DNA from 3 places in the Limnobacter sp. UBA3528 genome. Region 1 is predicted to be linked to each of the others. Evidence: predicted binding sites of a transcription regulator. Region 1 holds the regulator's gene; each other region holds the start of a gene.
What was found. The regulator sigma-54, encoded in region 1, starts transcription at its own class of promoters, with help from an activator protein. The targets are predictions, from matches to a motif close to TGGCANGNAANCTGCTTT.

Region 1 (2,271 bases):
TATCCGCGACAGCATGGGCATGAGCCTGTCCGGCGGCGAGCGCCGGCGCGCGGAGATCGCCCGGGGCCTGGCCACGGACCCGGATTTTATTCTGCTGGATGAGCCCTTCGCCGGGGTCGACCCGATCTCCGTGAACGACATCAAGAGCATCATCCGCCACCTCAAGGACCGCGGCATCGGCGTGCTGATCACCGACCACAATGTACGGGAAACCCTGGGCATTTGTGATCGTGCCTACATCATCAGCGCGGGCCGCGTGCTGGCCTCGGGCAGTCCCGAGCAAATTGTGAAAAACGACGATGTACGCCGCGTGTACCTCGGCGAACACTTCCGTATGTAAAGCTGAATCTCCATGAAACAATCCCTTCAGCTTAAAGTCTCGCAAAACCTCACGCTCACGCCTCAGTTGCAGCAATCCATTCGCTTGCTGCAATTGTCCACACTGGAGTTGCAGCAGGAAATTCAACAAGCGCTGGCTGAAAACCCACTGCTGGAGTTGGCTGACGAAGAGGCCGTGGAAGGCGAGCGCACCCTGAGCCTGGACAGCAGCAATGGCGAACTGCACGAGCCACAGGGCGACAGCTTTGAGGCCGATCCCGACCCCCGCAAAGCCAGCGAACCGGTCAGCGATCAGCAAGCTGAACAAGACAATCAAAGCGAAGAAATTGTTCAGCGCGAGACCATCGACTCCATCCAGGACAACTGGGAAGGCGACTGGCGCGACAACAGCGGCGCAGGTGCCGATGGCGATGAAGAAAAACCCGGCCTGCAACTGGCTGCGCCCGACAGCAGCCTGCACCAGCACCTGATCGACCAGCTGCGCATGACACAGGCCAGCGAACGTGACAAAAACCTGGTGCTTTGGCTGATTGACTACCTCAGCGACGATGGCTACCTGACTGTTGAACTTGAAGACCTGTGGGAAACCCTGCAGGACGAGCCCGACCTGGAGTTTGAAGAACTCAGCGCGGCCTTGCGCCTGCTGCAAAGTTTTGACCCACCCGGCGTGGGTGCCCGCAATGCAGCCGAATGCCTGCTGCTGCAACTGGCCCAGCGCAAAGACATTACTTGCCAGCCAAACCTGTACAGCAACTGTCAGCACATTATTCGCGACCACTTGGGTTTATTGGCCCAACGCGACTTCACCAAGCTGAAAAAAGCATTGAACGTCGACGAGGACATGCTAAAAACATGTCATCAAATCATTCGTTCACTCGAGCCGTTTCCCGGTGCGCGTTTTCGACGCATCGACGATGACCATGTGGTGCCCGACGTGATCGTGAAAAAACTGAGTGGACAGTGGCATGTGCAACTGAACCCCGACGTGATGCCAAAAATCCGTATTAATGAAATGTATGCCTCCATCTTGCGATCACACCGTGGTCAAAGTGCGCAACTCAGTGCGCAATTACAAGAGGCTCGCTGGTTGTTAAAAAACGTTCAGCAGCGATTTGACACTATTTTACGGGTGAGCCAAGCCATCGTAGAACGGCAAATCGGCTACTTCAATCACGGCGAAATCGCAATGCAGCCCTTGGTTCTGAGGGAAATTGCCGATCTCTTGGGACTGCATGAATCGACCGTGTCAAGGGTTACCACGCAAAAATATATGTTGACGCCCTATGGGTTGGTTGAGCTAAAGTATTTCTTCGGAAGTCATGTTTCCACCGACTCGGGTGGTCAGGCTTCCAGCACAGCAATACGTGCACTCATCAAGCAACTGATTTCTGCGGAGGACGCCAAGCAGCCGATATCTGACAGCCAAATCGCCGACCTACTCGGTCAACAGGGCATCGTGGTCGCAAGACGCACGGTCGCTAAATACCGGGAATCACTGAAAATACCCCCGGTGAACATGCGCAAGTCGCTTTAAATTTAAAGCTTCCCCCCGCAGCAACGAAAGGAGATACCTTATGAACTTGAACATCAATGGTCATCATCTGGAAGTTACCCCAGCAATTCGAAACTACGTCATCGAAAAACTGGATCGGGTGAAAAGGCATTTTGATCACGTCATTGATGCATCGGTGACCATCTCGGTGGTCAAGCTGGTTCAAAGGGCAGATGTTACGCTGCACGTTCGCGGCAAAGACATTCACGCTGAAGCAAGTCATGAAAACCTCTACGCAGCCATTGATGCGCTGGCCGACAAACTGGATCGCCAGGTACTGCGTCACAAAGACAAACTAACCAATCACAATCACACACCGATCAAACACCAGGTGGTCGAAGAAGCCGAATAAACCTCTGTAATTTCAGGGAAAATCAAAA
Region 2 (2,271 bases), on a different contig from region 1:
AGTATGCGTTGTACCCAGCGGCGGCGGGTTTCCCGGTCGTCGCAGTTCGCCATCACGGCTGCATCTTTCTGTGGAATGCACACCTGATAATAAAAGCGGTTGGCCACCCAGCCACGCAGTTGTTCGCGGCTTAGTTTGCCCTCGCGCATCGCCACATTGAACGGGTGGTGAATGTGGTATTTGTCGCCTTTGGCGCGCAAGCGTTCTTCGAACTCCTTCTTGCTCCAGGCTTTGTTGCTGCTCATGCAAGAATCTCCATGCCGTCAAAGGACACTTCAATTCCATTGTCGGCCAGAATGGCGCGCTCGTCGCCATGCTCGTACAAAATCGGGTTGGTGTTGTTGATGTGAATCAGGATCTTGCGTTGGGTTTCAAACTGGCGCAGTTGGCTGATCATGCCCGAGCCGCGCTTGCCCGGCTTGTCAGTTTGCGGCAGGTGCCCCATGTCGGCTGCCATTTTCTGGGAAAACCCTTGCGTGACCATTTCATCTTCGGTCCAGAAGGTGCCGTCGACCATCAACACATCGGCCGCCTGCATGAAAGGCAGGATGTCAGGCGTAATTTCCCCGAGCCCGGGTGCGTAAAAAACCTTTTTGCCGGTGTTCGTGTCTTCAATCAACAAGCCAATGTTGTCGCCACGGCGCTGTGCATAGCGGCTTGGGGAATAAGGGGGTGCCTTGCTGATCAGCGGGATTGACTTGATTTTGATGCTGTCCAGCGGGCTGATTGAGAATGGCTCATCGCACTCGGTGCACAAGGGGGTCCACTTCACGCCGCAGTAAAACCCCAGGGTGGGCACGAGTGGAAGACCATTGGTCAGATCTTCCCACACAGCCGGCGTGGTGAACAGGCGCATGGGGGTTTTGCCCTCGCGCATCATCAACAAGCCGGTGGTGTGGTCAATTTGCGCGTCCATCAAAATGACAGCAGAAATACCCGTGTCGCGCGGGCCGCGATTGGGTTGTAGTTCGGGGGTGCTTTTGATTTGCGTGAGAATGTCGGGCGATGCATTCACCAAAATCCAGTTCGCAGACCCGTCGGATATGGCAATCGACGACTGAGTACGCGCAGTGTATCCGGGCGCTTTGACCCGAACAGCCTGGCAGTTGTTGCAGTTACAGTTCCACTGTGGAAACCCTCCGCCTGCTGCGGAACCCAGAACTTTGATTTTCATAGTTGCTTTTTTTCAGGGGTAAAAAAAGCCCCGCTAGCCCAAAAGGCTATCCGGGGCTGTGCGAACCGTCAAATTAACGGTTGGCGATGTACATGGTGATTTCGAAACCGAAACGCATGTCAACGAATGATGGTGTAGTCCACTGCATGAAAAATCCTCCTTTTGCTTTATTGAAATGCACCTTGGCTCATGGCTAGGGTGAAGAACTTGGCTCGCGCCGTTTTGTTCGTCCTCAGGGGATTAAATAGCAATTCCTGTGCCTTGGCGTGTAATTTAAAGCTGATTTTACGATGTGGAATTTCAGGTGTTTTGAAGTGTCTGTGAGTGTTCAAACTGTTGCAGTTTGAAACAGAATGCAAAAAGGCGCGAACCTTGTGAGTTCGCGCCTTAGGACAACCGTTAACGGAGGGTAGTTAACGATTAAAAGAACAGGATAGCGCCTACTGCGATTGTGTCGGATTCGGCATCGACTGGTGTAGCGGTTGTACGCTGGAATTTCATCGTGTTGGTGATGTATTCACCAGCGATTGTCAGGCTCGGTGTCAGGCTGTGATACACACCCAGAACAAGCTGTTCGTTTTCATCCAGAATACCGTTGGCTGAGTTGGCATCATTTGATGTTGCATCTAGCGAAGATACACCGTAGTTGACGCCAAACTTCGTGTTACCCACTTTGTAGGTGGCTTGTAACATGTAGCCCTGTGAGTCACGCTCTTGGCCCAGCGCATCTGCGCCACCCAAACCGATCAAAGCTGTACCCAGACCTTCGCCCGAAAAATAGTTACCTACCAAACCAAGCGCACCGAAGTTCAAAGCGGTACCGATTTCGTAGCCAGCGATATCGCTTTGTGAGCCAGTGGCGGCTGTGCCAGGTGTAACAACTCCTGTTGTCAAATCGGCAGTTGCCGGTGTTCCAGCAGTGGCTGCGACTGTGTCACGTGACTGGTTGATCAATGCGCCCCAGATCTTGCCAGTTTCACCGAGACTGTAGGTAGCCAAGCCTTGAAAGCCTGTGTCACGTGAGCCGTTTGACCCGCTTGCCACGGTTCCTTGAATTGGTTGAAAAACACCCGCGCTCAAGCTCAAGTTACCCATCG
Region 3 (2,271 bases), on a different contig from region 1:
ATCGCGTTCAGGGCACGGGCGTGCTTGATGATACCGCCGATGTAGTACAAGGCGAAATCAGACAAGCCTGCATAGCCATTGCCTGCAAACAGGTTTACGCCATCTTTCCAGACTGACTGGTGAACGTGCATGCCGGAACCGTTGTCACCCCACATTGGCTTGGGCATGAAGGTGGCTGTTTTGCCATAGCTGGCAGCAACGTTCCATACGGTGTACTTCAAAATCTGTGTCCAGTCAGCGCGCTTTGTCAGCGTAGAGAACATGGTGCCGATTTCGTTTTGACCAGCGCCAGCCACTTCGTGGTGGTGCACTTCAACCGGTACGCCCTGCTGTTCCAGCAACAGACACATTTCAGAACGGATGTCCTGGAATGAATCGGTTGGGGACACTGGGAAGTAACCACCTTTCACTGTGGGACGGTGACCCAGGTTACCGTGCTCGTAATCGATGCCGGTAGACCATGCAGCTTCTTCAGACTTGATCTTGAAGAAACAGCCAGACATTTCATCACCCCAGGTGATGCTGTCGAAAATGAAGAATTCGGGTTCTGGACCGAAGTAGGCAGTGTCGCCCAGGCCAGAGGACTTCAGGTAGGCTTCAGCGCGACGTGCGATGGAGCGTGGATCGCGGTCGTAACCCTTGCCGTCAGTTGGCTCGATTACGTCACAGGTCAAAATCAGTGTCGGCTCTTCACGGAATGGGTCCATGCGAGCTGTATCAGGATCAGGCATCAACAGCATGTCAGAGGCTTCAATGCCTTTCCAGCCGGCGATGGAAGAGCCGTCGAATGCGTGGCCAGACTCGAACTTGTCTTCGTCAAACATCTTAACTGGCACAGACACGTGCTGTTCTTTGCCTTTGGTGTCGGTGAAGCGGAAGTCAACAAACTTCACTTCATTTTCCGCAACCATCTTCATTACATCTTGGGCGGTCGCCATTGAAAATCTCCTGGTACGTGAGGTGGAATAGTGATCTAAAAAAAATTTGAGTTGAACTCTTCGATTTAAGCGAAACAATAGCACGTTCGATACCGCTATATATGACGCTCAGCGCGAATTCAATCTTCGACGTGGAGTGATAAAGCAAAGACCATACCAACTTGAGACCGACCTTAAATCAAGGCTCTCGACAGACGATCTTGAAGCATCCTCAATTCTTTTGCACCATCACAGTGCACTACGCACCATTATCGTGCAGATTAGTATTTTGCCTAATCGATCACATGCTTGTATTACAATATACTCAACAATGAAATCACTTGCGAACACTCTTTCATGTCATCCACTTCACAACAATTGATCGACTTGGCGAAAAGTTACGCCTCTGAAAAAGGACTGGGCTATTTGGGTGCTTTAACCCCCAAAGAGGCATGGGAACTACTGAATATCGACGAGAACGCCGTGTTGATCGATGTGCGAACCGATGCCGAACTGGACTGGGTTGGACAGGTAAGTTTTTCAGAAGACCGATCATTTCACGTCGAGTGGAATAACTATCCCGATGGCATACGCAATCCCGATTTCATTGCTCAAATTGAGGCAAGGGTCGAGAAACACCAACCAGTACTTTTCATCTGTCGTAGTGGGGCCCGATCACATCATGCAGCAGCGCTGGCAGCCAAGCACGGTTTTGAGTTTGCGATCAATGTGCTGGAAGGATTTGAAGGCGACAAGAACGATTTTCACCAACGTTCAAGTGTGAACGGCTGGCGTTTCCACGGCTTGCCATGGGAACAACATTAAACAGCGTGATGATCGCTATTTTTATTGGCCGAAAAGACCAAACAACTTTCCGGCCAACAAGAATGCAGCCAGACAACCCAACACATGAACGAGGGCATGACCCAGAGCCAGCAGGGGCTTGTCCAATAGCAGATTGGCTCCTTCGGCGGTGAAGGCGGAGAACGTGGTTAACCCACCCAATACGCCTGTCATCAGAAAGAGTCCGAGCGGATTAGCCTTCAGCCAAGCTGGCCCCAACACTGAAAACAACACACCCGCGACAAAACCACCAATCAGGTTGACCATTAAAGTGCCTATTTGAAACGGCAACCACGCGGGCTGAACCAACAACAGGCCAAGCCCATACCGCCCCACTCCGCCCAAGCCAGCCCCTATAAATACTGCAAGTGCATTAAACGCATTCACTGGGCTTGCTCCCAACGCTCTTTGGCAGAGTCGTCGCTGTCGCGAGCCGACACCCAGCGAGAGCCCTCAGGCGTGTCCTCTTTTTTCCAGAAAGGGGCCTCGGTTTTCAGATAGTCCATCATGA

Region 2: the regulator sigma-54 is predicted to act here: its motif matches at 1,419-1,436, upstream of pqqA (pyrroloquinoline quinone precursor peptide PqqA).
Region 3: the regulator sigma-54 is predicted to act here: its motif matches at 1,080-1,097, upstream of glnA (type I glutamate--ammonia ligase).

What each region holds. Positions count from the first base shown of each region.
Region 1 is NZ_DFOZ01000032.1:42,876-45,146, forward strand. It holds gene lptB (LPS export ABC transporter ATP-binding protein) at 1-340, shown strand, start outside; gene B4N58_RS10070 (RNA polymerase factor sigma-54) at 353-1,873, shown strand; gene hpf (ribosome hibernation-promoting factor, HPF/YfiA family) at 1,914-2,243, shown strand.
Region 2 is NZ_DFOZ01000039.1:35,026-37,296, reverse strand. It holds gene pqqC (pyrroloquinoline-quinone synthase PqqC) at 1-245, opposite strand, end outside; gene pqqB (pyrroloquinoline quinone biosynthesis protein PqqB) at 242-1,174, opposite strand; gene pqqA (pyrroloquinoline quinone precursor peptide PqqA) at 1,248-1,322, opposite strand; gene B4N58_RS11915 (hypothetical protein) at 1,595-2,271, opposite strand, start outside.
Region 3 is NZ_DFOZ01000031.1:199,783-202,053, reverse strand. It holds gene glnA (type I glutamate--ammonia ligase) at 1-938, opposite strand, end outside; gene B4N58_RS09590 (rhodanese-like domain-containing protein) at 1,275-1,742, shown strand; gene B4N58_RS09585 (fluoride efflux transporter FluC) at 1,764-2,147, opposite strand; gene moaE (molybdopterin synthase catalytic subunit MoaE) at 2,144-2,271, opposite strand, start outside.